3 regions of the Clostridium sp. LIBA-8841 genome follow, and region 3 is predicted to be linked to each of the others. Evidence: riboswitches for the same ligand, from Rfam matches in the RefSeq annotation. Region 3 holds a riboswitch; each other region holds the start of a gene.
The links. Region 3 has a riboswitch for lysine ahead of AC2A4K_RS08695 (amino acid permease). Riboswitches for the same ligand answer to the same signal wherever they lie in the genome.
Positions count from the first base shown of each region.

Region 1: linked by a shared signal. The riboswitch ahead of AC2A4K_RS16445 (Na+/H+ antiporter NhaC family protein) and the one ahead of AC2A4K_RS08695 (amino acid permease) in region 3 are both predicted to bind lysine.
Region 2: linked by a shared signal. The riboswitch ahead of lysA (diaminopimelate decarboxylase) and the one ahead of AC2A4K_RS08695 (amino acid permease) in region 3 are both predicted to bind lysine.

Region 1 is NZ_CM173488.1:3,676,450-3,687,553, forward strand. Features, by position in the region: gene AC2A4K_RS16435 (FUSC family protein) at 1-266, shown strand, start outside; gene AC2A4K_RS16440 (FUSC family protein) at 288-797, shown strand; gene AC2A4K_RS16445 (Na+/H+ antiporter NhaC family protein) at 851-2,566, opposite strand; lysine riboswitch at 2,731-2,905, opposite strand; gene AC2A4K_RS16450 (ABC1 kinase family protein) at 2,999-4,612, opposite strand; gene AC2A4K_RS16455 (phasin family protein) at 4,795-5,133, opposite strand; gene AC2A4K_RS16460 (aminopeptidase P family protein) at 5,242-6,486, opposite strand; gene adhE (bifunctional acetaldehyde-CoA/alcohol dehydrogenase) at 6,643-9,240, opposite strand; gene AC2A4K_RS16470 (spore maturation protein) at 9,679-10,197, opposite strand; gene AC2A4K_RS16475 (nucleoside recognition domain-containing protein) at 10,209-10,787, opposite strand; gene AC2A4K_RS16480 (hypothetical protein) at 10,901-11,086, shown strand.
Region 2 is NZ_CM173488.1:864,718-875,821, reverse strand. Features, by position in the region: gene ftsH (ATP-dependent zinc metalloprotease FtsH) at 247-2,352, opposite strand; gene lepB (signal peptidase I) at 2,377-2,907, opposite strand; gene AC2A4K_RS03705 (DUF3006 domain-containing protein) at 2,910-3,128, opposite strand; gene lysA (diaminopimelate decarboxylase) at 3,543-4,838, opposite strand; lysine riboswitch at 4,972-5,141, opposite strand; gene AC2A4K_RS03695 (NAD(+) diphosphatase) at 5,250-5,789, opposite strand; gene sfsA (DNA/RNA nuclease SfsA) at 6,011-6,703, opposite strand; tRNA gene AC2A4K_RS03685 (tRNA-Glu) at 6,869-6,943, opposite strand; rRNA gene rrf (5S ribosomal RNA) at 6,950-7,067, opposite strand; rRNA gene AC2A4K_RS03675 (23S ribosomal RNA) at 7,121-10,025, opposite strand; rRNA gene AC2A4K_RS03670 (16S ribosomal RNA) at 10,213-11,104, opposite strand, start outside.
Region 3 is NZ_CM173488.1:1,970,438-1,981,541, forward strand. Features, by position in the region: gene AC2A4K_RS08665 (V-type ATP synthase subunit I domain-containing protein) at 1-853, shown strand, start outside; gene lexA (transcriptional repressor LexA) at 894-1,505, opposite strand; gene AC2A4K_RS08675 (hypothetical protein) at 1,746-2,135, shown strand; gene AC2A4K_RS08680 (tyrosine recombinase XerC) at 2,241-3,185, opposite strand; gene AC2A4K_RS08685 (DUF3892 domain-containing protein) at 4,113-4,331, opposite strand; gene ilvA (threonine ammonia-lyase) at 4,454-5,653, shown strand; gene AC2A4K_RS08695 (amino acid permease) at 5,813-7,300, opposite strand; lysine riboswitch at 7,428-7,602, opposite strand; gene AC2A4K_RS08700 (dicarboxylate/amino acid:cation symporter) at 7,815-9,035, shown strand; gene AC2A4K_RS08705 (hypothetical protein) at 9,070-9,402, opposite strand; gene AC2A4K_RS08710 (YczE/YyaS/YitT family protein) at 9,681-10,328, shown strand; gene AC2A4K_RS08715 (hypothetical protein) at 10,373-10,591, opposite strand; gene AC2A4K_RS08720 (NUDIX domain-containing protein) at 10,653-11,036, opposite strand.

The DNA.
Region 1 (11,104 bases), 1.7 Mb from region 3:
ACAAAAAAGGATCTGTTTCTATAGGATGTATAGTATTAATAGCTATCATGACAAACCTACATGGGAAAGCACCATATGCTTATGCTTTTGATAGAATTATAGATACCTTTATAGGTATAATAATAGCTCTATTAATAAATAAGTATATATATAAGTATGAAAATAAGGTAAAAAAGGATATAGAAAACATAGAAGAAAAAATTAATAGACTTGAGACAGAAATAAAGGATGATGTCAGAAAGTTAGAAAACAAGAAAAAAAGTTAATATGATTTAGGGGTGAAATATTTGTTTAACTTTAACCTGCAAACTATAGGGGCCAGAAATCTTAAAACATCTCTCTCGGTATTTCTATGCATCATAGTATTTGAGCTACTAGGACGTTCTAGTGCCTTCTTTGCTTGTATAGCAGCTATGATGTGTATGCAAGATACTGTTGAGAACTCTTATAAAATGGGAAAAAACAGAATGCTTGGAACTTCTATAGGTGCTGTTGTGGGACTAACTCTCACAGCAATATTTAATCTATTAGACTTACAACATTTTATTATTTATGCACTTTTAACAGCAATAGGTACTACTATAGCTATCTATCTATGTATCTTATTTAATTGTAAAGGTGCAGTAAATAGTGCTTGTATCGTTGTATTTGCTATAATGACCAGCTTAAAGGGAGTTGGCTCATATAATTATGCTTTTAATAGAATTCTAGATACATTTATTGGAGTTATAATTGGTATATTAGTTAATAGACTTGTATATCCTTATTCAAAGACAACAGAAGAGGATACCAATTAAAAATATGCTGCAATATAAAAAAGAGAAGGTTATAGCCTTCTCTTTTTTTATATTTAATTATTACTAGTAGTTTGTTCTACCTTCTTACCAAATATCATTGTTAATACGAATAAAGCTGTTAAAGCTATAGGTAAGACTATCCAGAAGCTTAATCCTAGACCAGCTGGTATATATCCAAATACTACAGTTATTATTCCAACAAAGATTGAATACCATATTTGTGTTCTAACGTGTTCTATATGGTCACAACCCGCTCCTGTTGAAGAAAGGATTGTTGTATCCGATATAGGTGAACAATGATCTCCAAAAATTGCTCCTGTTAATACAGCTGATGTACTAACTATTACAAACTGCCATTCTGGATTTATAGCAAAAGCTAGTGGAATTGCTAATGGCATTAGTATTCCCATGGTTCCATAAGCTGTACCTGTTGCAAAGGCTATTACTGAACCTAAAATAAATATTATAGCAGGTAATAAGAATGCTGGTATCGTATCTGATAAAACTCCAACTAAATAAGATGCTGTTCCTAACTCCTTAATTACAGAGCTTAATGACCAAGCTAATATAAGAATTACTCCTGTTATTAGAAGTCCCTTCATTCCTTCAACCCATATTCCTATACCTTCTGAAATAGTAAATATCTTTCTGCACACACCTAATGCAAGTGCAACTATAGTTGCTAACAATGCTGATTGGAATAAGACTACCGAAGCATCAGCATTTGAGAATGCTGCTTGTATTCCAGCAAAACTTAAAGGTGCGTTATTCATAAGTTCTATTATTGCTAAATCTTCTCCACCCATTACAGTGACCCATCCACTATAATAAAATCCTACTAAAGATGAACCTATTAAAACACCAATCGGTATTATAGCATTCCAAATGCTTAACTTGATTCCTTTTATAGGTTCTAAATCTTCACTATCTGATGAAGTTTCTGTTGTTGATAAAACTTCTCCTCTTCTAGCTCTTCTCTCAGCCTTAAGCATTGGTCCAAACTCTCTTAGAGTTATTGCTGATATTACAACAAAAGCTAAAATTAATATATTATAAAATCTATATGGTATTGTTTCTAAGAATACTCCAAAACCATCTGCTTGTATTCCAACACTTTTTAAAGCATCACCGATTAATCCAACCTCTAACCCTATCCAAGTTGATATTATAGCTAACCCTGCAATTGGAGCAGCTGTAGCATCTATAATGAAAGCTAATTTTTCTCTTGAAACTCCTAACTTATCAGTAACTGGTCTCATTATTGGTCCTACTATTAATGAGTTAGCATAGTCATCAAAGAAAACCGCTAATCCTAAAAGCCAAGTTGTAAGCTGTGCACTTTTAACAGTCTTAGCTTTTCTTGCTAAAGCCTCAGCTATGGCCTTTGCTCCACCCATTTTAGCTACTAAATGAATTACTCCACCAATGACTAAAACCTGAAGAATTATACCTGCATTCCAAGGATCTGCTAAAGAATTTAAAGCTCTATAAGTAAAATCAATAAATCCTTGTGTCAGAGCTGTAAGTATATTAAATCCATTCAATTGAAGCATTATACATCCCGTCATTGTTCCTATAAATAAAGAAACTATAACATTCTTAGTTATGAAAGCTAGAACAATTGAAACTAAAGGTGGCAATACTGTCCATAATCCAAATTTTGTTGAATTTACAGCTGCAACATCTTCTGTAGCGAAAACTAAAGTTGAACATAGCATTGTCATAACAAAAACTGCTAAAAACACTTGAAATCTTGTTCTGTTTCTCATTTTTAAATCCCCCTTAAATACTTAATGAATTAATTTAAAGAGGCATTCTTTTTAATTGCTATTTATCCCTAAATATAAAAAACCTTAGGCTTAATCAACCTAAGGTCTTAATAATTACGAAATTTATTTTATAAACAAATTAACCATTACTAAATGTATTACCCTAAGATGATAGCGCTTCACAATTTTTTTGTGACAGTGTTATATATATTTTATATAACCCCAGCATTTAGCATTAAAGCTTTAGCTAAAAACTTCGGCGATAATCCCTTTTCTAATACTTCTACGCTGCTTAACTCCATATTAGTACTCTTGATTTCTCGCGCCTCTACCTCTTTTAAAATTATTCACTTTTATAATTATTATATTGTATACATTTATACAATATAAATATATTTTTTTCAAGCATTTAAGAAGTTTATTAACTATTTGTTAAAAAAATCCCGATTTTATTATAGAAATCAATAACCATAAACCTAATATTCCTGCTACTACAAATCCTATTAACCCTAAAATAGGGACACCCTGAAAAGTTGGTCCTGTTTTAGCATTAACTATTAATGATGAGCCTATTATCATGCATCCTACAATAAGAGCGAATGCTATTCTATTCACCATTCTATTTAAATCTGTAAGAGGCTTATCTAAGCCTTTCATTTCGATTTGTAATTTAGCTCTTCCTTTAGTTAAACTATCTACAAGTTCTGAAAATTTAGTTGGAACCTCTAAACTTTTTGTGGCTAATTTATAAGCTCCTATGATGATTTTATCTTTATTTAAACTTTCTAATATTTCTTTTTTATTTTTTTCCTTTACATAAGGAAAAATACACTCCATAATTTCTAAATCAGGATCAATATTACTAACAACTCCTTCTAATATGACAGTTGATCTCACAAGAGTGGTCATTTCTTTCGGAAACTGGATATTATTTCTTCTAGATATTTCGAATACTTCTTTGAATAAATCTGATATTTTTATACTTTTCAAAGAAGCATTTATATATTTTAAAACCATATTATTTAAATCTTCATATAAAATTGAATATTCAACTGGTCCTTTTTTTATTCCTATAGCATTTACAAAATCAACTAAAGTATCAATATCTTCTAAAGCCACAGCTGTCATAGCTTTATTAAGCCAATTTTTTAGATTTGTATCCAATTCTCCGACTAATCCAAAATCTATAAAATATATCTTTTCGTCTTTAATAAGTAGATTTCCTGGATGAGGATCTCCATGGAAAAATCCATCTTCAAAAACCTGCTTGAAAAAAGAATTTGCAAGCTTATTAGCAATATCTTTACATTGATATCCCTCACTCTTTAAAACATCAAAATCAGTTATTTTATATCCTTCTATGTATTCCATAGTCAAAATTTTCTTTGAAGTAAGTCTATCTATGACTATTGGAACTCCTACGCAAGCTACGTTCTTATTTAATTCATGAAACTTTTCTGTATTCTTAGCCTCTTTCACAAAATTAAGTTCATTTAATGTATCATATTCAATCTCCTTAAAAGCCTCAAAAGGATTAATTAATGTATTTGATACATGAGAAGATGTAAATCTACTTAATCTTCTTAGTATGCTTAAATCTAACTTCATTTTTTCATCAATTTTATAGTGTTGAACTTTAACAACTACATCTTTCCCATTTATTAACTTAGCTTTATGAACCTGAGCAATTGAAGCTGAAGCTAATGGAGTTTCACTAAATTCTGAAAAATATGTATTTATATCAGTCCCAAAGGACTCGTAAAACATTTCTTTAACCTTACTGAAATCTGTTATTTCATTATTGTCTTGAAGCTTTTCTAATTCCTCAATGTAAGCCTTAGGAAGCAAATCTGGTCTTGTACTTAATATTTGTCCAATCTTAACAAAAGTTGCGCCTAACTCCTCAAGCGCTTCTCTAAAGGCTTGCGGTCTAGGCTCAACCTTTTTGCTATTAGGCAATTTTTTAGAAACTAAAAAGTCAAAACCATAGTAAGTAAAAACTCTCACAATTTCTCTTAGCCTTTGTACACCCTGTCGTTTACTCATGAACTCACCTCCCATATCTAAAACATTAAAATTATCTTTATTTATTAATAATATTAAAAAACTCTATAAAGTATATTAAGAGAATTCAGTATTTTCATTTAAGCTATTTTGCTATAGCTATAAACGTCTTTACTCCTAATCCTCTAAATACTTTATAGAGTTTTATTCTTTTATTTTATAGCCTAAATTTCTTCATCTTTCATTTTAGCTTCTAGCACGGCTACTCTTTCTCTCAATTTATTTATTTCTTCTAAAGTACCTTTATTAGCTTCATCAAACATAGCTTTAAAGTTATCTTTTGTGAAAGGCTTCATTTTTTCTAATTTACATGTTATTTCGTTAGTCGCTTCTGTAGTTTTTTCTTGGAAATTTCTTTTTAACTCTTCAGATAAAACTTTTCCATCTTCAACAGTCATCTTTCCTTTTGAAACCATATCTGCTATAAAACAATCTGCTTTTTCATAAGCAGTAGCAGCTGTTCCAACTCCAGCTAACATAACTTTTTTTAACTCATTAATCATGAAATCATCTCCTAAACCATAGTTTTCTCTATAAAAGTTTTATTTAATTCTACTCTTAATTTCTTCAAAATTAAAGCTTATTATTCTTAAAGTAATATTAATTCTAAATTATCTATTACTCATAAAATTTTCTATATCTTCTACAGATTTAATACAATCTTTTGTTAGAACTTCACAGCCATCTTTAGTTACCAGAACATCATCTTCTATTCTTATGCCTATACCTTCTTCTTCTATGTATAGACCTGGCTCTACAGTATAAACCATACCTTCTTCAAGTATTATATTTCTCTTACCAACATCATGTGTGTCAAGTCCTAAACTATGACCTATTGAATGGAAATAATATTTTCTATAATCTTTTTTATCTTCTATAAGACCTAATCTAACACAAGCCTCTGCTAAAAGATCATTTGCCTTATTGTTTATTTCAAAAAATCCTATTCCAGGTCTAATAGAATTTATTATTTCTTCGTTCACTTTTAAAACTTCTTCATAAACTTCTTTTTGTCTCTTTGTAAACTTACCATTAGCAGGGAATGTTCTAGAAATATCTCCATTATAATAATTTACTTGAGCACCTAAATCAAATAGAATTAAATCTCCATCTTTTATCTCACTATTATTATCTACATAGTGTAAAGTAGCCGCATTTACTCCAGCAGCTGCTATTGTTTTAAAAGCATAGTCCTTAACTCCATGTTGTTTTAAATAGAAATCAAAATATGCTTCTACCTCATATTCTTTCATTCCGGGTTTACATTCTTTCATTAAAAGTTCTACACCTTTTGCTGTTATATCTGCAGCTTTTTTTATTTCTTCTACTTCCTCTTTACATTTAATTTGTCTTAAAGCAGCTATATCACTATAAGCATCCTTTATTATTACTTGAGGATATTTTTCTCTAATATTCTTTGCAAATCTTTGACTTTTACTTATTTCTTCATCAAATGAAGCTCTTTCTAAATCTAAATAAAAAGTTTCTGCAATTCCATTAGTAAAAATCATATTTAAATCATTTTCAAAATCTTCTAAGAATTTTACATTTTCTATACCTGAGATTTCCTTAGCCTCATAGTCTCTTATAGTCTTTCCAGTCCATCTCTCTTGCTCTAAATTAGGCTTTAATATATAAAGAATCTCTTCAAATATTCCGTCTATTTTTTTAATCATTAATATATGCTTCTCTTCATCTACTCCTGTTAAGTAGTAAAAGTTTCTGTTAGGAGTAAATGGGAAATATTCATCTGCTGTTTTTCTTTTTGCTTCTCCTGCAAATAAAACTAATATTGAATTGTCATCTAGTTTTTTCAATAAATTCTCTCTATTTCTAGTAAAGACTAAGTTTTTCATTTTAATCCCTCCAATTCCTATTTATTAAATTTTATCATATATAAGATTTAAAATCTTACAATAAATTATACAGTTTCTTATTTTTTACTTAAACAAATAAAAAAATACTCACTAGATCAACTAGTGAGTACTTATTATTATCTTACTTCAAAGCTATTAAACTCTATCTTTTTTACCTTCGAAAGCATTGATGTACATTTGCTTAATTTCACTGATTAATGGGTATCTTGGGTTAGCACCTGTACATTGATCGTCGAATGCATCTTCGCTCATTTTTTCTAATGTAGCGTAGAATGCTTCTTTTGAAACTCCGCAATCAGCTATTGTTGCAGGGATTCCAACTTTCTTCTTAAGTTCATCTATAGCTTTGATTAAGTTATTAACTTTTTCTTCTTCGTTCTTTCCACCTAATCCTAAGTAGTCAGCTATTACTGCATATCTCCATTTAGCATTTGGATATTTGTATTGTGGGAATGCAGCTTGTTTTCTTGGGTTGTCAACAGCGTTGAATCTTATTACTTGGTCTATTAAGATTCCGTTAGCAACTCCGTGAGCTATATGGTGTTCTGATCCTAATTTGTGTGCCATTGAGTGACATACTCCTAAGAATGCGTTAGCGAATGCCATACCAGCCATTGTTGAAGCATGAGCCATTTTTTCTCTTGCTTTTATGTTTGTAGTTCCCTCATTGTATGCTTGAGGTAAGTATTTGAATATTAATCTTATAGCTTCTAAAGCTAATCCGTTAGTGTATTCTGATGCTAAAACTGAAACGTAAGCTTCTAAAGCATGAGTTAATGCGTCGATACCTGATGCAGCTGTTAAGCCTTTTGGCATGTTCATCATAAGCTCAGCATCTATTATAGCCATATCTGGAGTTAATTCGTAGTCAGCTAATGGATATTTTACTCCTGCTTCCTCGTCAGTTATAACTGCGAATGGAGTTACTTCTGAACCAGTACCAGCTGATGTTGGGATAGCTACCATAGTAGCTTTTTCACCCATAGTTGGGAATGGGTAAACTCTCTTTCTAATATCCATGAATCTCATTGCTAAATCTTCGAAAGCAACTTCTGGATGCTCATATAATACCCACATGATCTTAGCAGCATCCATTGGTGATCCTCCACCAAGAGATATGATTACATCTGGTTGGTAGCTCTTCATTGCTTCAGCACCTTTTCTAGCACAAGCTAAAGTTGGGTCTGGAGTAACTTCTGAGAATACTCTGAAATCTATACCTATTTCTTCTAAAACATTTGTTATTTTATCAACATATCCTAGGCTAGCTAGTACGTTGTCTGTTACGATAAATGCTTTCTTTTTCTTTAAATCTTTTAAGTCTTTAAGAGCAACTCCTAAAGCACCATATTTAAAGTAAACTTTTTCTGGAACTCTGAACCAAAGCATATTTTCTCTCCTTTCAGCTACACTCTTAATGTTTAATAAGTGTTTAGGACCAACGTTTTCTGAAACTGAGTTTCCACCCCATGATCCGCAACCTAAAGTTAATGATGGTGCTAGCTTAAAGTTATATATATCTCCGATGGCTCCTTGAGTTGATGGCATGTTGATTATTGTTCTACCAGTTTTCATAGTTGCACCGAATTTTTCAATTCTATCTTTTGATTTCATTTGATCAGTGTATAAAACTGAAGTATGACCAAATCCACCAAGTTCAACTAATCTTTCAGCTTTAACTAAAGCTTCTTCAAAGTTAGCAACTCTGTACATTCCTAATACTGGTGATAATTTTTCATGTGAGAATGCCTCTTCTAATTCAACTGATTCAACTTCACCTATTAAAACTTTAGTATCTTTTGGAACTTTAACACCAGCCATGTCAGCTATTTTCCATGCTGATTGACCAACTATATTAGCATTTAAGTTACCATTTATTAAAATTGTTTTTCTTACTTTATCTATTTCTTTATCTTTTAAGAAATAAGCTCCTCTATCAGCGAACTCTTTTCTTACTTCATCATAAACTTTATCAACAACTAATACTGTTTGCTCTGATGCACAGATAACTCCGTTATCGAAAGTTTTTGATAATAAGATTGAGTTTACAGCCATTTTTAAGTGAGCTGTTTCATCGATGATTGCTGGTGTATTACCTGCTCCAACTCCGATAGCTGGTTTTCCTGATGAGTAAGCTGCCTTAACCATTCCTGGACCACCAGTAGCTAATATGATGTCAGCTTCTGACATTAATATTTGTGACATCTCAACTGATGGTTCATCTATCCATCCGATTATGTCTTTTGGAGCTCCAGCTTTAACTGCTGCGTCTAAAACAACCTTAGCTGCTGCTATTGTTGAATTTTTAGATCTTGGATGTGGTGAGAAAAATACAGCGTTTCTAGTCTTTAATGATATTAAAGATTTGAATATTGCTGTTGATGTTGGGTTTGTAGTAGGAACGATTGCCGCTACAACCCCTATTGGCTCAGCCACTTTAGTGATACCAAATGATTCATCTTTTGATATAACTCCACAAGTTTTATCATCTTTATATTTGTTATATATGTATTCTGCTGCGAAATGGTTTTTTATAACCTTATCTTCAACGATTCCCATTCCTGATTCTTCAACTGCCATTTTAGCTAATCTTATTCTTTCATTGTTAGCTGCTACAGCTGCTTGTCTAAAGATTTCGTCTACTTGCTCTTGAGAGAATTTTGCGAACTCTTTTTGAGCTGCTCTTACTTTCTCTAATCTAAGCATTAATTCATCTACATTTGTTACTTTCATGATACCCACCTCATTATAGATTAGTTTCTGTTTTTCATAATATATGTAAAAATTAATTAAAAGCGTTTTAGTTAAGTTTTTAACTTTAATAATATTCCATTTAGTGATATTTTTTCATTCAATTTTGTATTTTTTTTCATTTGTAAGCTTTTCATACTTCCTTGTAAAGTTTTTTTCCAACCTTACGAGATTATAATATCACCTTTCAAATCTAAAATCCAGACTTTTTTTTACATTTCTTACATTTTATCGACAAAAATTCGTTATTTTTTTAACTATTTTGTGATTTTTTTATCAACTTTAAACATTTAAATTTTAGTTAAACGATTTCTGTAATATTTTGGATTATTTCTGTAGTATTTTCATATTTAAATTAAATTATCTTTTGTTTTTTTATATTCTAATATTATGTTGCTAAATTTTAATTATTTTATTCAACTAAAATCCAAAAAACATACTTACAATTAATACAGCCATTATTATAGCTGTTATATCAGCCATTAAAGCGGCCCAATAAGTATGTCTTATTTTTTTTATTCCAACAGCTCCAAAATAAACTGTTATAGTATAGAATATAGTTTCAGTTCCTCCCATTATTACAGAGGAAATTAATCCAGCTCTTGTATCTGGTCCCAATGTATTTATTAATTCGGTATATACTCCTAAAGCTCCACTTCCTGATAAGGGTTTAATTAACACTAAAGGAACAACTTCTTTAGGTAATCCGATTAACGAAACAATCGGCTCCATAAGATTATTTAATAAATTAAGTAAATTAGCATCCTTAAATATTCTTATAGCGATCATCATAGCTAATAAAGCCGGAAAAATCTTAAAACAAACCATTAATCCTTCTTTCGCACCTTCTAAAAACCACTCATAAACTTTTCTTCCTTTAAACATTCCATATACTATTATTAAAAGAAATATTATTGGAATTATGTTACTCGTAAACAAAACTATCCCTCCTAAAAATATCGTTGTAGTATTTTACAGCATATAATACCTACACAGCAGGCAGTAAAAGTACATATTATTGCTGGAATTATTATACTTGCAGGCTCACTTGATCCTGCCGCCGCTCTTATAGAAATAACCGTAGAAGGTACTAATTGAATACAGGCTGCATTTATAACTAAAAATAATGCCATATCATTTGATGCCTTGCCATCAGTTTCTTTATTAATCTTGTTTAATTCTGTCATTGCCTTTATACCAAGTGGAGTTGCTGCATTGGATAATCCAAACATATTGGCTGTTAAATTCATAACTATAGCACCCATAGCTTCATCACTATGAGAACTTTCCTTAAACAGTTTTCTTAGTATAGGATTTAGTAACTTTGCCACCTTAGATGTTAATCCACTTTTTTCTGCTATTTTCATAACACCACACCAAAAACACATGATACCAACTAATGAAATTATAAACTTTACAGCACCATCTGAAGATTCTGTTAAGCCTTTTGTAATCAACTCTCCCTGGCCTGTCATTATGCTAAAAATCAATCCTAAGGCTATAATTGCAAACCATATATAATTAATCATCTCTCCTCCTGAATCATAAGTAATTTCTGTATAATATATGCCTTGCATAGTTAGAATAGTAGTGTTACCATAAAACTACAAAGAACGAATTTACTTCAAAGGAGAATTTTTATATGAACGAAAAAAATTTAGAATTAGCTCAACAAGATATAGATGAAGTTTTAAAAACTGTTGAAGAGCTAGAAATCCAACTAGATTCAACTGATTTATCAAAGGATGATATAAAACAAAAATTCGTTACTCTAACAGAAAAAGTAAGAAAACTGGAAGATTTATTAAAAGATGAAGGTATTATATAAATAAAAAAGCTGAGTTTA
Region 2 (11,104 bases), 1.1 Mb from region 3:
CTCTTACATTATAACCAATTATACCACTAAGATTTCCTCTAAACAAAAATATAAATGAAAAGTCAAAAAGTGCATGAAGCATTTTTAACTTCATACACTTTTTATTGCCATATAAAATTAAACTCTGTTTAATTAGCTATTGATTTTAGCTAATCATTCAGACATAACTTGCGGTTCTATCTAAAATCAACCTGCGTTTAAAACACAGCCAAATTTTAAAACTTTTTCTAGAATGTTGTTTAAGATTTATTCACCATCAATTTTATTTGTAGAGTTATCATCTTTCTTTTGATCTTCAGGTTCTTTAGCTAAATCCAATGCTTCATTATTAGCTTTAGCTAATCTTGCTGCTTCCTCTTGAGCTTCAATCATAGCTTTTAATTCAGCTTGTTTTCTTTCTTCTTCTTCTAATCTTAAGGCTTCTTCTCTAGCCTTCTTAATTGCTTCTTCTTTTTCTTTTCTCTTAGCTAATGCTTGTTCTCTTAGGCTTTGAATTTCTTTCTTAGCCTTTTCATCGGCTTCTCTTTTTTCTGGATATTTCCCATAAACTATTTCTATGAATTCCTCACCCATTATAGTTTCTTTATCTAAAAGAACTCCTGTTATTTCATCTAATAACTCTCTATTTTCAATTAAAAGCTTAATTGATTTTTCATGAGCTTTCTTAATAACAGATAATACTTCTTCATCAGCTATAGCAGCTGTAGTCTCTGAACAGTTTCTAACTGGTCTTCCATCTAAATATCTACTACTCATAGCTTCTAAAGCCATCATATCAAATCTATCACTCATACCATATATAGTTATCATATTTCTAGCTGATTGAGTAGCTCTTTCTATATCATTTGAAGCCCCAGTAGTTATTGTATTAAATACTACTTCTTCAGCTGCTCTACCTCCAAGCATAACTGATATCTGATCTATCATTTCATCCTTAGAAACTAAGTACTTTTCTTCTTCTGGAAGTTGCATTGTATAACCTAAAGCTCCCATTGTTCTTGGAACTATAGTTATCTTATGAACTGGATCTGTATTGTTTAATAAAGCAGCAACTAATGCATGCCCAACCTCATGGTAAGCAACAATTTTCTTTTCTTTTGGTGAAAGAATTCTATCTTTCTTTTCTTGACCAGCTATTATAACCTCAACAGCTTCATCTAAATCTTCTTGAATTACAAACTTTCTACCATGCTTTACAGCCCTTAAGGCAGCTTCGTTAACTATGTTAGCTAAATCAGCTCCAACAGCACCTGGAGTAGATTTTGCTACTTCTTCTAAAGATACATCATCTGATAACTTAACATCTCTAGAGTGAACTTTTAATATTTCTTCTCTTCCTATTAAGTCTGGTCTATCAACAATTATTCTTCTATCAAATCTACCTGGTCTTAATAAAGCTTTATCTAAAACCTCTGGTCTATTAGTAGCTGCTAATATAACTACTCCTTTAGAGGAATCAAAACCATCCATTTCAGTTAATAATTGATTAAGAGTTTGTTCTCTTTCATCATTACCTTGAATAGAACCTTCTCTACTCTTACCAATAGCATCAATCTCATCTATAAATACTATACATGGTGCTTTTTCTTCAGCTTGCTTGAATAAATCTCTTACTCTTGCAGCTCCCATACCAACAAACATTTCTACGAAGTCAGAACCTGACATTGAGAAAAATGGTACTTTTGCTTCTCCTGCAACAGCTTTAGCAAGTAAAGTTTTACCTGTTCCTGGAGGCCCTACTAATAAAGCTCCTTTAGGAAGCTTAGCTCCAATAGCAACATATTTACTAGTATCATGTAAAAAGTCTACTATTTCTACTAATGATTCTTTTGCCTCTTCTTGACCTGCAACATCTTTAAATGTTATTCCAGTTTCATTTTCAGCATAAAGCTTAGCATTATTTTTTCCAAATGACATCACTCCGCCACCCATTTTATTATTCATCTTAGAGAACATCATTCTTCCTAAAAAGAATATAAGTAATAATGGGAATATCCATGACATTAAGAATCCTAAAAATTGATAGTTTTCAGGTTTAGTAACATTAAAACTTACACCTGATGCATTTAAGTCCTTAAGTAACTCTGGTTGAGTAATACCAGCAACTGCTGGGTTAGTTGTATATAATATTTTTCCTTTTAATTCACTACTATCTGAAGGTGTTATTTCAATTTGATTTCCTGAAAAATTCACCGCTTTAACTTCTTTTTTCTCTACCATTTGCATAAAAGTACTATAATCTACTTTTTCATATAGCATTTCATCTTTAACCATGTTAAAGGTTAGTACTATACCAAATGCTATAATACCATATATGAGAATATATTTAAGCATTTTTTTATCTTTAAACATCTCTCATTCCTCCTTTTCTAACGTTTATTTTACAAATCCTATTCTATTAAAAGGATATACTGTTATCTGTGCTTTTGCTTCTATGTCTTTTCCATCTACATATGGATCATTCCAATATCTAGCATCATCACTGTTATTTCTATTGTCACCTAACATTAAAAATTTTCCTTCAGGCACATTAAAAGACATATCAGTTTTTCCACCTGGATATTTAACATAATCTTCTTCAAGTTTATTTCCATTTACATAGACTGAACCATCACTTTTTATTTCAACGTGATCACCTGGTAATCCTATAACACGTTTAAGAAGCGGTTCACTAAATTCATCTGAATTGAATACAACTATATCTCCTCTTTTAATATTGGAAGTATTGTATATTCTAGTAACAAATAATTGATCTCCAATCTCTACTGTCGGCATCATTGACCCTGTAGGAACTTTTATTTTAAACAATAAAAATTTGTGAATCAAAAAAGCTAATAGTAAAGCTGCTAAGATTGGTACAATCCAATCTAAAAAGAATGATGTCTTTTTTGAATTACTAGTGCCCATTCCTATTCCCACATACCTTTCATTAAGTCTTCTATTTCTTTTTTTCTTTTCATTGTAAGCGCTTTATCAGAAAGAAACTTTCCATCCTTACCTTTTACTAAAACATCCCCCTCTTTTATCTCTCCTATTACGTCATCCTTATTTAATTCTAAAATCTTTTCATTTTCATCTTCACATACAATAAAATGTCCTTCTATTCTATCAACTATCAATTTTTTCATTTTATACTCCTTGTTCCGAATATTAATATGAGAAATATTAAAAATTTATTTTAAATTAATTCTCACCAATTTTAGAATTTTCTACTTTAAAAAATTTAAAAGTATCAAATATAAGTATATCATAAATTACCATAACTTTGTAAACTTTAATTCATAGTTTTTTCCTCAAGTTTGAAAAATATTTTACTATAATTTTATCATCCTTTTATGTCTTTTTTATGTCTTTTTTTTATTAAATATTTTTCAATCAATTTTAACTAAAAATTTGATATAAGTATATATAAACTCTAATTAAATTCATATTTATTAATTTATTTACTACTTCACCTTTTATTATATACTTTAATGAAGTATTCTAAATCATTTTAAATAAAAAAAGTTGCATAGTTTTTACCATGCAACTTATATCATAAATTAAAAACATTCGTTTCTAAGCAGATCTTCATAAGTTTCTCTTTTACACATCACTCTCGAGTTTCCATTATTTACACTAACTACAGCCGCTTTAGGTATCCTATTATAGTTATTAGCCATTGAATGACCATAAGCTCCAGTGGACATTATTGCTAATATATCTCCAGTTTCCATTTTAGGCATTTCTATAGAATTTAAAAGTACATCTCCTGATTCACAGCATTTTCCTGCTACAGTTACTACTTCTTTAGAATTATCATAAACTCTATTAGCTATTAATGACTCATAATTTGCACTATATAATGCTGGCCTTATATTATCACTCATTCCACCATCTACACTAACATATTTCCTTATATTAGGGATTTCTTTTATAGCTCCAACAGTATAAAGAGTTAATCCTGCATTTCCTACAATACTTCTTCCTGGTTCTACACTTAATATAGGAATATTCATATTTAAATTTTTACAAACTTCCTCAGCCTTATTTATTATAACTGAGCAATATTCCTCTATTTCCTTAGGTTGATCTCCTTCCGTATAATATATACCAAATCCACCACCTAAATCTAGCTCTTTTATTTCATATCCAAATTTATTTTTTATATCATTTATAAGATTTAACATTATCTCTGTTGTGTCCTCAAAAGGTTCTAAATCAAATATTTGTGATCCTATATGACAATGTAATCCACTCAGTTCTATATACTCTAACTCTATAGCTCTTTTAACCACATCATATACAGTATCTCCAATCACAGGGAACCCAAATTTTGAATCCAACTGTCCTGTTTTTATATATTCATGAGTATGAGCTTCTACTCCTGGAGTTATTCTTAAATAAACCTTTTGAATCCTTCCATATTCTTGCGCTATTGAATTTAAAATTTCTAATTCATGCAAATTATCTACTATAAATCTTCCTATCCCTAATCTAACACCTAAATCTATTTCATAATTAGATTTGTTATTTCCATGGAAATATATTCTTTCTAACGGGAACCCAGCTTTATATGCTGTATAAAGTTCTCCCCCTGAAACTACATCTAAATATAAATTCTCCTCATTAACTAAATTGCACATTGACATGTTTATAAATGCCTTCCCTGCATAGGTAACTCTGTTTCCTCTTTCTTCACATTTCATAGCATTGTAGAACCTTTTACAATTGCTTCTAACTAACTCTTCGTCAACTATATATAAAGGAGTTCCATACTCTTTACTTAAAGTACTTGCTTTTATTCCTCCCACATACAATTCATTTCCTTCTACTTTCATTGATCCAAATAATTTCATATCTTTTCCCTCCACACAATTAAGTTTTTAGTGGCAGAGTATAAAAGTATGCAAAGCTACCGAGATTTTGGCATTTAATTCCAATAAATAAAACAGCAAAGGAACACCTTTGCTGCTTTAATCGCAACTTAGCGTACCTTGTAGCACTCCACTTTTTTAAAGTGACAGTTATATGCATATTTTACATATACCCAGAAAAATTAATTACCATCAATTATCCTTCGGCCATAATTCCTTTCATCATATCTCATCGCTCGTCAGCTACTTATGAATACTCTTAATTACAGCACCTCTACTTTGGTCCTATTTCTAATTCATTTATATTTTTATTATATTAATTGATTTTCTATAATGTTACTAAAAAACTTTAATTAATGCAATACCCTAAGAAAATATTATTAATAAAAATTTTTATACATTACAATCATTTCCTTCACATCTAAAAGCTTTAGTACCTTCATATCCAATTTCTTTTAAAAGTTTTTTTACTACTCTTTTTCCAATTCTATCTTCATTTAACTCACAAAGAGCATCCTCTATATTGTACCAAGCAGCTCCTTCTACTTCATTTGACTTTTTTATTTCACCTGATTCATAATATGCTAAATAAGTTAACATAAGTAATTCTTTGCCATCTACAAAGTCACTTCCTAAATATTTTATATCCTTAACTACTATACCTGTTTCCTCTTTTACTTCTCTATAAACAGTTTCTTCAGCACACTCATCTACTCCAACATATCCAGATATTAGTACTTTAGAGTTTTTATATATATAACTTTGTTTTAATAAAATTATTTCATCACCTTTTATTACAGCAACAACAATACATGGTTTAGGCAAATCAAAAAACATCATGCCATGTCTCTTACAATAAGGTACCATTCCCTCATCCCAGCTATCCTTAAGCTCTAATTTTTCACCACATAGTGGACAATATTTAAATTTCATAATTAATATCTTTAGTGAGGCTAGTTTAATATATTACAATATAAAATTTATTAATTTTCATCATTTAATATTAAAATAGTAATATATAAATTAAGCTAACTAAAGTTCACCACCTTTCATAATCTCAAATACTAATTTATATTCTTTATTATATTTCTAATCTATATCTTAAAAATTCTACTATTATCTACTTAAAATAAATAAATTATATTTCCTATAATTTATAATATTATTTCAACCGGATTAAGTAACTCTATTTCTTCTTCTGTAACTTTACAATTATACGCAAATACATCTACCCCTTTAGCCTTCGCCAATCTTAGGGCCTCTCCGAATTTTGGGTCAGTATCATCATTAGGAGAGAACTTAGAAACATTCTCTATTTGAATTAAAAAAATTATTCCTGCTCCCATACCTAATTTTTTTACTTCAATTAACTCTAATATGTGTTTTCTTCCTCTTTCAGTTGGTGCATCTGGAAATCTAGTTTCCCCGTTTTCTTCTAAGGTTACACCCTTTACTTCTAAAAAATATGTATTTTCATTTCCATCTTGTAATTTAAAATCAAATCTAGATTTTCCAAAAGTTTTCTCTCTACTTATATTATTAAATTTTCTTAATTCCTTTATTTTATTGTTTCTAAGTGCTTCTTCCACAACTTTATTAGGAATTTGAGAATCTATACTTATTAAAGTTTCTCCCTTGTATGCTGCTATTAAATCATAGGGAGTTTTTCTATTTGGAGTAGTTCCCTTTCTTAAAAGTACAGTACATCCCTCTTTTAATATTTCTCTACATCTTCCTGTATTAGGAACATGAACCAATAACTCTTCTCCATCTAAAACTACATAGGCTTGAAATCTATTTGGTCTTCTTAAAAAAATAGCTTTTTTAATAATACTATTATAATTCATCTATAGTAACCTCTTTATCTTTATTAGACTTTTAATTTTTATTATAAAATATTTATTTTTATATTCCTTGTTATTATATTCTACATAAAAACTCTTTTATTAACAAGTTAGAAACACTCTATATAAACATAAAAAAAACTCGATAAGCTAAGCTTATCGAGTTAATGGTGACCCCTAGGGGAATCGAACCCCTGTTACCACCGTGAAAGGGTGGTGTCTTAACCGCTTGACCAAGGGGCCAAACTAACCTGGCGACCACCTACTCTCCCACACAGTCTCCCGTGCAGTACCATCGGCTTCTAAAGGCTTAACCGTCGTGTTCGGAATGGGAACGGGTGTTACCCTAAAGAACATCATCACCAGATGTTTTAGAAAGATTTTGTTCTTTCAAAATTGCACATATTTAATTTACTATATTTGGTCAAGCCCTCGATCTATTAGTATCGGTCAGCTGAACATGTTACCATGCTTACACCCCCGACCTATCAACCTTGTGTTCTTCAAGGGATCTTACTAGCTTACGCTATGGGAAATCTCATCTTGAGGTTGGCTTCACGCTTAGATGCTTTCAGCGTTTATCCATTCCCGACTTAGCTACCCAGCTGTGCTCTTGGCAGAACAACTGGTACACCAGAGGTCAGTCCATCCCGGTCCTCTCGTACTAAGGACAGCTCCTCTCAAATTTCCTACGCCCGCGACGGATAGGGACCGAACTGTCTCACGACGTTCTGAACCCAGCTCGCGTGCCGCTTTAATGGGCGAACAGCCCAACCCTTGGGACCTACTTCAGCCCCAGGATGCGACGAGCCGACATCGAGGTGCCAAACCTCCCCGTCGATGTGGACTCTTGGGGGAGATCAGCCTGTTATCCCCGAGGTAGCTTTTATCCGTTGAGCGATGGCCCTCCCACGAGGTACCACCGGATCACTAAGCCCGACTTTCGTCCCTGCTCCACTTGTGGGTGTCGCAGTCAGGCTCCCTTCTGCCTTTGCACTCTACGAACGATTTCCGACCGTTCTGAGGGAACCTTTGGGCGCCTCCGTTACTTTTTAGGAGGCGACCGCCCCAGTCAAACTGCCCACCTAACAATGTCCTGTGACCAGATTCATGGCCGCCAGTTAGAATTTCAGTACTGTCAGGGTGGTATCCCAAGGATGACTCCACCAAGGCTGACGCCCTGGTTTCCTAGTCTCCCACCTATCCTGTACAGACAATACCAAAACTCAATGCTAAGCTACAGTAAAGCTCTACGGGGTCTTTCCGTCCAATCGCGGGTAGCGAGCATCTTCACTCGCACTACAACTTCGCCGGATTTACAGTTGAGACAGTGCCCAAGTCATTACGCCATTCGTGCGGGTCAGAACTTACCTGACAAGGAATTTCGCTACCTTAGGACCGTTATAGTTACGGCCGCCGTTTACTGGGGCTTAAGTTCACACCTTCGCTTGCGCTAAGTGTTCCCCTTAACCTTCCAGCACCGGGCAGGCGTCAGCCCCTATACATCAGCTTACGCTTTAGCAGAGACCTGTGTTTTTGCTAAACAGTTGCTTGGGCCTATTCTCTGCGGCCTACTCTCGTAGGCACCCCTTCTCGCGAACTTACGGGGTCAATTTGCCGAGTTCCTTAACTGTAATTCTTCCGCCGGCCTTAGGATTCTCTCCTCACCTACCTGTGTCGGTTTGCGGTACGGGCACTACTTCTCTCTCTAGACGCTTTTCTTGGCAGCGTGGAATCATGTACTTCGGTTCCGTGGAACCTTCCCCATCACACCTCAGCATTATGAAAGCGGATTTGCCTACTTTCACTGCCTAAATGCTTAGACTAGCATCCAATAGCTAGCACACACTATCCTCCTGCGTCACGCCATCGATAATAACGATGGTAGTGGTACTGGAATATCAACCAGTTGTCCATCACCTACGCCTTTCGGCCTCGGCTTAGGTCCCGACTAACCCTCAGCGGACGAACCTTCCTGAGGAAACCTTAGATTTTCGGCCTGTGGGATTCTCACCCACATCTCGCTACTGATGCCAACATTCTCACTCGTAACCAGTCCACCGCTCCTTACGGTACGACTTCAGCCCGGTTACGACGCTCTCCTACCGCTTGAACTAAGTTCAAGCCCGTAGCTTCGGTGGTAAGTTTAGCCCCGTTACATTTTCGGCGCAAGATCTCTCGACTAGTGAGCTATTACGCACTCTTTTAATGAGTGGCTGCTTCTAAGCCAACATCCTAGTTGTCTTAGAAATCTCACATCCTTTCCCACTTAACTTACACTTTGGGACCTTAGCTGACGATCTGGGCTGTTTCCCTTTTGACCACGGATCTTATCATTCGTAGTCTGACTGCCGAGCTCAAAGTATGTGGCATTCGGAGTTTGATAAGGTTCGGTAAGCGCTATGCCCCCTAGCCCATTCAGTGCTCTACCTCCACTACTCATACTCGACGCTAGCCCTAAAGCTATTTCGGAGAGAACCAGCTATCTCCGGGTTCGATTGGAATTTCTCCGCTATCCACAGCTCATCCCATGCTTTTTCAACAGCAACGTGGTTCGGTCCTCCACGAGGTTTTACCCTCGCTTCAACCTGGCCATGGATAGGTCACCCGGTTTCGGGTCTACGGCATGCAACTAGTCGCCCTATTCAGACTCGGTTTCCCTTCGGCTCCGTACCTTAAGTACTTAACCTTGCTACATACCGTAACTCGTTGGCTCGTTCTACAAAAAGCACCTCATCACCCTCATAAGGGGCTCTGAGCGGTTGTAGGCATACGGTTTCAGGTTCTATTTCACTCCCCTCCCGGGGTTCTTTTCACCTTTCCCTCACGGTACTGCTTCACTATCGGTCATCAGGTAGTATTTAGCCTTGGGAGGTGGTCCTCCCTGCTTCCCACAAGGTTTCACGTGTCTCGTGGTACTCTGGATCATAACTCGTGGTCTTCTCGTTTCACTTACAGGACTATTACCTTCTACGGTGGAGCTTTCCAGCTCTCTTCAGTTACAATAGCCTCCACTTTTATGTTATGTCCACAACCCCGGAAACAAGTTTCCGGTTTGGGCTCTTTCCCTTTCGCTCGCCGCTACTAAGAAAATCGATTTTTCTTTCTCTTCCTCCAGGTACTTAGATGTTTCAGTTCCCTGGGTTACCTTCATTAAGCTATGTATTCACTTAACGATACATGGGGTTTCCCATGTGAGTTTCCTCATTCGGAGATCTTCGGATCTCAGGCTATGTGCGCCTACCCGAAGCTTATCGCAGCTTATCACGTCCTTCATCGGCTCCTGATGCCAAGGCATTCACCATACGCCCTTTGTAGCTTGACCTATATTAGTTATAGTTCTCATTTTACAAAGAATAGAAATTGGTTTGCCAATTTGGCTTGTTGTTTTCTATAAATTAAATTATGTGCAATTTTCAAAGAACAATTTTGAGAGATAGTCTCTCAAAATTAAACAGAGATATTATCCAGAATTCTATATCATCTTAGTTGTCCTAAGATGTATTCCTTAGAAAGGAGGTGATCCAGCCGCAGGTTCTCCTACGGCTACCTTGTTACGACTTCACCCCAATCGCTGACCCTACCTTCGGCCGCTGCCTCGCTTACGCGTTAGCTCACGGACTTCGGGTATTGCCAACTCTCATGGTGTGACGGGCGGTGTGTACAAGACCCGGGAACGTATTCACCGCGACATTCTGATTCGCGATTACTAGTAACTCCAGCTTCATGTAGGCGAGTTTCAGCCTACAATCCGAACTGAGACTGGTTTTAAAGTTTGGCTCCACCTCGCGGTATTGCGTCTCTCTGTACCAGCCATTGTAGCACGTGTGTAGCCCTACACATAAGGGGCATGATGATTTGACGTCATCCCCACCTTCCTCCTGGTTAACCCAGGCAGTCTCGCTAGAGTCCTCAACTTAATGGTAGTAACTAACGACAAGGGTTGCGCTCGTTGCGGGACTTAACCCAACATCTCACGACACGAGCTGACGACAACCATGCACCACCTGTCTCCTTGTCCCCGAAGGGATTTCCTCGATTAAGAGTAATGCAAGGGATGTCAAGTGTAGGTAAGGTTCTTCGCGTTGCTTCGAATTAAACCACATGCTCCGCTACTTGTGCGGGTCCCCGTCAATTCCTTTGAGTTTTAATCTTGCGACCGTACTCCCCAGGCGGAATACTTAATGCGTTAGCGGCGGCACGGAGGTGTTGAAACCCCCACACCTAGTATTCATCGTTTACGGCGTGGACTACCAGGGTATCTAATCCTGTTTGCTCCCCACGCTTTCGAGCCTCAGCGTCAGTTACAGTCCAGAGAGTCGCCTTCGCCACTGGTGTTCTTCCTAATCTCTACGCATTTCACCGCTACACTAGGAATTCCACTCTCCTCTCCTGCACTCTAGA
Region 3 (11,104 bases):
AGAAACTTTCGATAAATTTAAAAAAATAGCATCTGATGAATTTGGTAACCAAGGACAATGTCTAGATGCTTTAATATCTTTATACGAATTAGAGAATTCTAAATCAACATTAATAGAAAGAAAATTAGAAATAGAATCTTTCCAAGATTATTTAAATAAGATAAATCAATTATTCTTAACATCTCTTCAAATGAGTGAGGATGCAGGGAAAAGAGCAGAAGAGGAGTTTGTAAAGAAACTTTCCATAAAAGATGTAACCATAGAGAGACTACAAAAAAGAGAAGAAGAGTTTATAGAAAGAGATAAGACTTTAAAAGAAGAACTTAGAGCTAAAACAAAGGAAGTTGAAGAACTTAAAGAAACTATTAAAGCATTAGAAAAGGATAAGAGTACTTTATCTCAATTAGTATCTAGAAACTATGATTTAATAGAAAAAAACAAGGAAGAAATAGCATCTCTAAAACCTTTAGAATCTTTAAAAGAGGAAAATGAAGAGTTAAAAAGAAGGTTAGAAGAGGAAAGAGATTCTATAAAAGAACAAAAATCTCATATAAAAGCTTTAGAATTAGAAAAAAACTCTTTTAAAGAAAGAATAGATTTCTATGTAGAAAAAGAAAATTCTTATAAGGAAGAGATGGAATCTTATAGAAAGCTTATAGAAGCCATGAGAAAGGACCACAAGAAAGAATTAGAGCTATTAGAGGATAAATACTCTAAAATGTTGGAAAAAGAGTCTAAGAAGCTTAGAGAGGCATTTGATAATAAGTTAGATTTAGAAAAGAAGAGCTTAGAATTAGATATAAGAACTTTAAAACACGAAAAAGAAGTTTTAGAAAACAAATTAAACTCCTAAAATAAAAAAAGAAAGCACCAAATGATGCTTTCTTTTTTTATTAATACGCTCTATATATTCCTACTAATTTACCTAAAACAGAACAGTCTGGAACTATTATAGGTTCATAATTTTTGTTTTCTGGTTGAAGCCTTATAAATCCATTTTCTTTAAAGAATCTTTTTATGGTTGCTTCATTTTCTATTAAAGCCACAACTATATCACCATTTGAAGCTATGTTTTTTTGCTCTATTATTGCCAAATCACCATCTAATATTCCACATTCTATCATACTGTCTCCAGTAACTTTTAAAATAAATAATTCATTATTATGCTTAACGTAGTTTATAGGAATTTGAAACATATCTTCTATATTTTCTGTAGCTAAAATAGGCATACCAGCAGTAACTTTTCCTATAATAGGAATGTCTATAAGCTCTTTTTCTTCAGTAGATAATTCCACTATTTCTAAAGCTCTCGGTTTAGTTGGATCCCTATATATTAATCCTTTTTTTTCCAATCTTTTTAAATGTCCATGAACAGTTGAAGTTGATTTCAAGCTAACAGCTTGACATATCTCCCTAACTGAAGGTGGATACCCCTTTGACTTTGTAAATTCAACTAAAAAATTATATATTTGAGTTTGTTTATCTGAACTTTCCTTAACTATCATAGTAATTGCACCTCACGATTCTTTGGTAATATTATACCATATGAATAGCAACATAGCAAACTTATGTTCTCATATCTATAAAATTATAAAAGGATTTTTAAAAGAGAAAATTTAACTTCTATTTTCTATAAAAAAGAAAGAGAGTAGATATACTTTTAAGGATAAAAAGAGTCTTATTTGATAAAAATTAACTTATTTGTTATAATGGAAAGATGGATTTTGAAAATAAGAGGTGACTTTATGGATAAAAAAGAATTTAACAACGATGATTATTGTGATGTATATAACGGAAAAATTTGCGACAATTGCGGTGATTGTTTAGAGATGCAAGGAGTAGATACAAAAGCTATAAAAATAGCTGATATAGCAAAAGAAGTTGAGGAAAATAAAAAAATAGAAGAAGCTCTTAAGAAACTTTCTGAAGAAGAGCAAGAAGAAATAGATGATAATGTTGAAGAAGAACTTACAACAGAAACTTGGGAAGAGTATTTAGCGAAGCAAGATGAATACGAAGATGCTTTTGATCATATAGAATATCTTGAAGACATAGATTTAAATGATGATTTAACAATGGAAGAAATGACAGAAGAAATATTCCCAGGCGTTAGAAAACTAAAAATAAAAGAGTAGTTTTATAGATAAAAGTGCTAAAAATACGGATATAGAACATATGTTCTATACCCGTATTTTCTTTATAATTTCAGATTTTTAGATATAAAATCTAACCAAATTAAACTATTTAATATTAGCTAAAGGGTTAGTGTTAACAGCTTTTCTTAGAGTTTCATCATCTACATGGGTATAAATTTGAGTGGTAGAAATATTTTCGTGCCCTAAGATATTCTGCAAGCTTCTTATATCTACATTTCCATACTTATACATTAGCGTAGCAGCTGTGTGTCTAAGTTTATGAGGGGTATATTTTTGATCTTTAAACCCTGCATTTTCTATATGTTTTTTAACTAACATTTCAACACTTCTTTTATTTATAGGTCTATATTTACTAGATAAAAATAGATATTTTTTAGCTTCTTCCGTAGCTTTTGAATCATTTCTGTTTTTTAAATAACTATCTATAGCAGAAATCGAAGCCTCATTTAAATATACAGTTCTTTCTTTGTTACCTTTACCTATGATAGTTAAGGTATCTCCTTTTATTTTTTCTATTTGTATGTTACAAAGCTCAGATAATCTCATTCCGCAGTTCAAAAATAAAGTAAGTATGCAGTAATCTCTATGATAGTTTTTATTTGTTTGATCCATCGAATTCAATACAGTTATACTTTGATCTAAAGTCAAATAAACTGGGTGTCTTTTATTTATTTTAGGTGATTCTAGTTCTACAGTTGGATTTTCATCTATTATTTTTATTTTTGAATTTAAAAACTTAAAGAAAGACTTTAATGTAGCAACCTTTCTTGCTCTTGCATAAGCGCTATTATTTCTTACCTTTTCTAAAAAAGCCAAAAATGCATATATATCAGATAAGGTTATGTCTTTTATAAAATTATCACTTAACTCAGAAATTTCAACTTCTTCGATTTTTTCTAATTCAATATTATTTTCTAAACCTTTATATACTTTTAAAAATTTAAAAAATAATCCTAAATCAACAGAGTATCCTTTTATTGTATTCAAAGATTTACCTTTTACATTTTCTAGGTAATTTAGGAACTCCATAACTCGTTTTGGATATCTCGATTTCTCTAAAAAATCAAATTTAAGATTTTTATTTTTGTATGATTCATCGTTTAATTCATTTTTAAAATTTGATTTTTCAACAGAATTGATGTCCTTTTCTACCTCTAAGAGCTTGTCCATCCCAAGTTCTTTTATCCATCTTTTTATTATTCTTTGATTAATCTTATATATATCTGCCAATTCTGTATTACTTAGATTTCTTTTAAAGATTAAAATATAAATATCTTCAATTAAATCTTCGTAGTCACGTTGAATATTTTGAGAATCGTAATAGTTATATATATGATCTAGATTAGTTAAATCATCATTACTTAAATTTATATTGAGTAATTCTTTGATTTCCTGTGAGTATTGAAAATTTTCGAATTGATTTTGTTTATTATTCATAGTCTAAAATCCTTTCAAAGCCTTGATATGACTATATTGTAGCATATTTACTTAAAAAACGCAATAACTTCGCTAAATGTATATTTAGCGAAGTTATAAATTAGGGGTATTTTAAGAAATTCATATTTGTATTTTAAAAACAACTTTAAAATAAATTTTTAGTTGTGTTTGAACCATAGTTTGTGGTTTTAATTCTTAATTCAATTCTTCAAATCAAAGAACGATTATATATTATCAAATCGTAATACATTAAGTAATACATATACATGTAATACAATAACAATATCGATTGATATATTTTAATTATGACCAATATCGATTGATATATTTTAATTATGACCAATTTCCAAAATAATATACATGACGAGATTAAAAAAACGTAATATTTCTTACATTACAAATATATATTCAAATTTCTCACTATTCTAATATCGTTTTTAGATATTAATAAGAAAACAAAAGGAAGTTAACTATATTCTTGTTATCATCCTTTTGTTTTCTTATACTATAAAGATGTAATTATGATAATTCGTCTAGGTTATTACTTTCTTTTCCATCAGGGATACTTCTTAAATAAGCTTCACCTTTTTTAGAATGAGAAATTATAACACCATCAATCATTCCCTCTTCTGCAAGTCTTACACCTTCAGCTTTAGAAACAGTTTTTCCGTTACTTAAAACGTAATCTGTAATTTCTCCACTACTATTCTTTTTTACTTTAACTATAGAATCTGACATAAATTATCACCTTCCTTTACTATTATTTTGCATGTATTTTCAAAAAATATTCTCTGTAAAAAATTATTTTTGTTTGTTATAATTAATATATAAAAGGTTTACATAAATGAGAGGTGATTATTTTGTATTTAGAAAAAATTATTAAAGCAAAAAAGAATATAGAAGATATAGTTATAAAAACACCTTTAATATATAGTGAGGTATTCTCAAGGAAATCTGAGAATCAAGTGTATATGAAATGTGAAAACTTACAATTAACAGGTGCTTATAAAATTAGAGGCGCATTAAATAAGATAAGATCCTTATCAGAGAAAGAAAAAGCAAGAGGCGTTGTATGTTCTTCTGCTGGGAATCATGCTCAAGGTGTAGCTTTTGCCGCTTCTCAAGCAAGTGTTAAATCAACAATAGTAATGCCTAAAACAACTCCTCTATTAAAAATTCAATCTACAAAAGATTTAGGTGGAAATGTTGTTTTATCAGGATATGTATATGATGATGCTTTTAACGAAGCTAAAAGAATAGAAGAAGAAGAAGGTACTTTATTTATACATCCATTTAATGACATCGATGTAATATATGGTCAAGGTACTGTAGCTTTAGAAATTTTCGAAGATTTAAAAGATGTAGATGTTATTCTTTGTCCAATTGGTGGAGGTGGTCTTATAAGTGGAGTCTCTTTAGCTGCTAAGGAATTAAATCCTAATGTAAAAATAATAGGAGTTCAAGCTGAAGGTGCTAATGCTATGGAACAAAGTTTTAAATCAGGAGAAATAATCAATTTAAAATCTGTAGATACAATTGCAGATGGTATTGCTGTAAAAAAACCTGGTGATTTAACCTTTAATTTCATAAAAGAATATGTAGATGATATAATAACAGTTTCAGACCATGAAATAGTTGAAGCTTTCTTTACCTTAAGTGAAAAGCACAAACTTTTAGCTGAAGCTTCAGGAGCTGTTTCTTTAGCTGCCTCTTCTAAATTGAATTTTAAAGATAAAAATATAGTATCAATAATAAGTGGTGGTAACATAGATATGGTTACCATAACCTCATTAATAAATAGCGCTTTAGTTTCTAAAGGTAGACTTTTTGGATTTAGCTTAGAAGTTCCTCATAAGCCAGGACAAATTTTTAGAATTTCAAAAATACTTACAGACGTAAATGCTAATATAGTAAAACTTGAACACAATAATTTTAAGGCAACAGATGCGCTTAAAAATATGGTTATAGAAATAACCTTAGAAACTAATGGTCATTCTCATATTGCTGAAATTAAAAAGGCTTTAACTGATCAAAGCTATGTAATTAAACAAATTTATTAGTAAGAAAATAAAAGAGGCAGTATTTTATTTAATTAAAATACTGTCTCTTTTTTAAAATTATACACTTCTCTACTCCACCTTTAAATAAAACCTAATAAAAAAGAGCCTATTTGTAATAGACTCTTTTTGAAATTGTATACTATTTAAAATTCCCTTTAATTAATAAACATCTTTAAATTCTTCTAAAGGTAAATCAACATCTTCTAATTCATGGTAATTAAAATTATCTCTACTTAAATCAACATCTTCTAATTTTATTAATTTAGTATGATGTTTAAATTTATAGTAGAAAAATAAACCTAGGAATAAAGGAATTCCTATATATGATGAAATTAACCCACCCCAGTCTATTCCATTTCTAACATCTAAATAAGCATATCCTTGTCCTAAAACGATTATTCCACATAATATTAAAGCAATTATAGGTCCAAGTGGAAATAATTTAGCTTTATAAACTAATTTACTCATATCTTTCCTTTGTGCTACATAAGCTCTTCTAAATCTATAGTGACATATTGCAATACCAAGCCATGCTATAAATCCAGATAAACCAGATGCTGCTACAAGCCATACATATACAGTATTCTCAGCATAAATACCTGTTAAGAAACATAAACTAGCAATTATTGTTGTTAATATTATTGCATTAACTGGCACTCCTCTAGAATTTGTTTTTTGAAATATCTTAGGTGCCATTCCACTTTTAGCCATAGCATAAAGCATTCTACTAGATGCATACATTCCTGAGTTACCAGCTGATAAAACTGATGTAAGTATTATTGCATTCATAACAGATGCCGCACCAGCTAGCCCTATTTTTTCAAAAACTACTGTGAAAGCACTTGTTTCTACTCCTGCTTGAGCATTAGGTACTAAAGCTCCAATTACTAAGATTGTTCCTAAATAAAATAATAAAATTCTCCAGAAGATTGTGTTAACTGCCTTTGGTACATTTTTTTCAGGATCTTCACTTTCTCCAGCGGCAACCCCTACTAACTCAGTTCCTTGAAATGAGAAGCCAGCTATTAAGAAAATCATGAATATAGATTTTGCTCCTCCAATAAATGGACCACCATTAGCATAGAAATTTTTAAAGCCTACTTTTTCTCCTCCTATTATTCCAAATATCATAAGAACTCCTATAATTAAGAAAATAATAACAGTAGCAACTTTTACTGCTGCAAACCAAAATTCTGATTCTCCGTAAGCTTTAGCAGATAATAAATTAAGACCTAATATAATTACTAAAAATAACGCACTCCATACCATAGCTGGAACATTTGGAAACCAGAATTTCATTAATAAAGAACCTGCAACCATCTCTGCTGCTATTGTTATAGCCCAGTTATACCAATAGTTCCATCCTAAAGCAAATCCAAAGGCTGGATCTACGAATTTTGTTGCATAAGTTCCAAAGGAACCTGTCTCTGGCATATATGTTGCCATTTCTCCTAAGCTTGTACATAAGAAATAAACCATTATTCCTATTACTCCGTAAGCTACAAAAGCTCCTCCAACACCTGCTTGATGCAAAGTATCTCCCATTGCTAAGAAAATACCTGTACCTATGGCTCCACCCATTGCAATCATACTAAGATGTCTTGATTTTAATCCCCTTTTTAGATTAGTATTTTGTTCCTGACTCATTTTTTAGTCCTCCTTATGGTTTTAATAATTAACCCATAAGTGATAACTAAGTTCCGCTAACAAAAGAAACCCTTAAGCGTGGTTTCATGCTTAAGGGTTTGTAAAGTCTTATTAAACAATACTCTTCTTTCATGATAGCACACCACAAAACTAATTGTGACAGTGTTACATATATTATATGCAACCCCAACCTAATAGAATTAAAGCCTCTTCTACTGGTTTCGGCGATTCATCCTTTCTCTTTGCTTCATAGTGCTTACCTCTGCAAAGATACTATTAATCATCGCGCCTCTATCTCAGTTATTCACTTTATATTAATAATTATGCAGTTTAATTTACAAATTGTCAATCTTTTTTTATTGTTAATGAAACCCAATCAATAAATTACATTTATAAAAAGAATATATTTTATTACTATAATTAATAATTACCTTGACTTTAAATATTAATTATAGTAATATGTACTCATACAAAGAACAGATGTATTTAATAAAAATACAAGAAGGGGGCTATTATGAAAAATTTATCTTTAATAAAGAGAATATTTTTTGCAATCATTTTAGGAATACTGATTGGGCTAGGTTGTTCCTACATAAATTTTGATATACCCGTTAGGGCATTAATGACCTTCAATGGATTATTCGGAAACTTACTTAGTTTTTTAATACCACTTATAATAGTTGGATTTATAGTACCTGGAATCGCATCTTTAGGAAGCAAATCAGGAAAAGGACTTTTAGTAACAACTTTAATAGCATATGCATCAACATTTTTAATAGGTATAATAACATTCTTTATAGGACGTTCATTACTTCCTAAATTTATAGTAAGTGCTTCTTTAAGTACTAGCTCTGTAAATGTTGAACCATACTTCGCAATAGACATACCTCCAATGTTTAGTGTTATGTCTGCTTTGGTTTTTGCATTCTTATTAGGTATAGGAATATCAAGAATAAAAAATAGTTACTTATTAAAAGTATCTGAAGAGTTTAATCATGTTGTTTCATTAACAATAAAAAATCTTTTAATACCATTAGTTCCAGTATATATTCTTTCAATATTTGCTAAGTTAAGCTATAATGGTGAAATATTTACTACTTTAAAATCTTTTGGACTTGTTTACGTAGTTCTTTTCTCAATACAAGGAGCTTATTTATTAGTTCAATATGTTTTAGCTGGAACTATAAAGAAACAAAATCCATTTAAACTGTTAAAAAATATGATTCCTGCATATATGACAGCTTTAGGTACTCAATCATCAGCAGCTACAATTCCAGTTACTTTAAACTGTACTATAGAAAATAAAGTCGATGAAGATGTTGCAGACTTTGTTATACCTTTAGGAGCTACAATAAACTTGGCTGGTGATACTATAACTTTAGTACTTGCTTCTATGGCTGTAATGTATATGAAAGGACAAGTTCCAACATTATCACTTATGTTACCTTTCATAGTTATGTTAGGAGTAACTATGGTAGCAGCACCAGGAGTACCTGGTGGTGGTGTTATGGCTTCTCTAGGTTTACTTGAAAGTATGCTTGGCTTTGGTAATGTGGAAAAATCATTAATGATAGCATTACATGCTGCACAGGATAGTTTTGGTACAGCAACAAATGTAACAGGTGATGGAGCTATAGCAATAATAGTAGAGTCTATCCTAAGAAGAAATAAAAAATCTAATCTTAAAATTGAAGAGGCTAAAGAAGAGTTTCTTCCAGAGGTTAGTTGTAATTAAAAAATGACTATGAGAAATTCTCATAGTCATTTTTTTATTTAATAATTATATTATTGCTTTTGGGGAATAATTGCTCATATAAAGCATCAAATCCCTCATCAGCTAATACTACTTCAGTATCATCATTTACATAGAATTGATTCATAGTATTCATTATAAGTTCATATTTTTTAAGATTACCTTCTTCAAGTAAAACCTCATAAAGATATGCTAAGTGATTTTGCATATACTCTTGCATCTCTTTAAGTTCTTCATCAGAAATTTTATTTTCCTTATGAATTTTATTTACAGGACCATTCTTAAAAATGAAATATGTTGAAGCTTTTGCTATTCTAGCAATATGTTCTTTAGTCTTATTATCATTCATATTTGTCACCTCTCTATATCTAACGTAATAATTATAAGATAAAATTACCTACATTTCAATTTTTCTTATCTATACAAATAATATAGTTTTATTATCCATTTTATCATTAAATTGTGAAAGAATTTATGTGTTTATTAAATATATTTGACATATTGATGAACAACTTGTATAATCATTTTGTTTGGTATTCTTTTAAGTTTTTAAATACACGTTAAATATTAAATTCACATTCAATAATACGATTCACAAAACTCAAAAATTAAGGAGTGTATTAAAAAATGAAAAAAGAAAAATTTATTCCTAAACTTATATTTTTCTTATTAGGAATGGCAATCATACAATTAGGCGTTGTAATATTTTTATTAAGTGGTGCAGGATCAGATCCTTTCACTGTATTTACTCAAGGGCTTTCAAAAGCTTTAAGTATTTCAACTGGAACAGCTAATATGATAATACTTATTACTTTAGTTATTGGAATTTTCGTTATTGACAGAAAACAACTTAAAGTTGGAACTTTTGTACTTGTATTAGTAATAGGACCTACTATAGATTTTATTATGGGATTATTACAAAAGGCTGGATTAGATACTTCACTTAGTAGTTTTAACTTACCTGTAAAATGTGTGATTGTAGCTTTAAGCTGTATAATAATAGCTATAGGATTCTCATTCTTAGTTAGTACTGAATTAGGAGTTGCACCAAACGATTTAGTTCCTCTTATAATAAGAGATAAAACTAATTTCCAATACCGTTGGATACGTATCGGCTTAGATTTAAGTTTCTTAGTAGTTGGTTACTTATTAGCTGGTGTTGTTGGTGTTGGTACAATAATAGCAGTTCTTTTCACAGGTCCGGCTATCCAATTTTTCATGCCACCATGTGAAAAAATTGTACATAAATTCATAGGAAAAACTGCTGAAAAATAATATAAAAAAACAGTCCATAAGGACTGTTTTTTTATATGTATTTTTTATATCTCTTGATATCTAGCTATAAGTTCTACTAATTCATCACAGAAAGCATCATATTTTTCTGTGGGATGTTTTACTGTAATTGTAATCTCTTCACCAACCTCTACCCTCTTCTGATCTGGTGAAAAAGTAAATGCTAATGTATCATCTCTATTATATATAGGTTTTATAGTAACATGAAAATCTTCTCCTAAAATTTTCTTTCTTAATAATGTCATAATAATCACCTCACAATTTTATTATAACAATAAAAGAAAAACATGCCAATATTGGCATGTTTTATATAGTCTCAAAAAAAGCGTTTATCTTTTCTAATTCTCCATCTGCAAAAGTATAGTTACTTAATTCATCTTTATTTATCCATTTGTATGCAGTTATGTTTGCACCACAAGTAACCTTTTCTTTTAAAGATCCTGTAAACACTCTTAAACTTTCCTCTTCATTAATATTAAAATCATATAATTCCTTTAAATCGAAAACTATAGTTTTTAAATCTTCTTTTATAGCCCTATTTGCACATTTTTCTGGAGTTTCTCTACCCTTTATTTTTCTGTCAAAAAGATACCATAAGTGTTCATCAGCTTTTTTACCTTTTCTTTTTGAAATTAAAATATTATTAAAATCATCCTTTATAAGGATAGAACAAAATTTAATGTTACCCATATAAGTCTCCCCTTTTACACATTTCGCTTTTTATATACATATTATAGCAAATTATTATATATTATTGT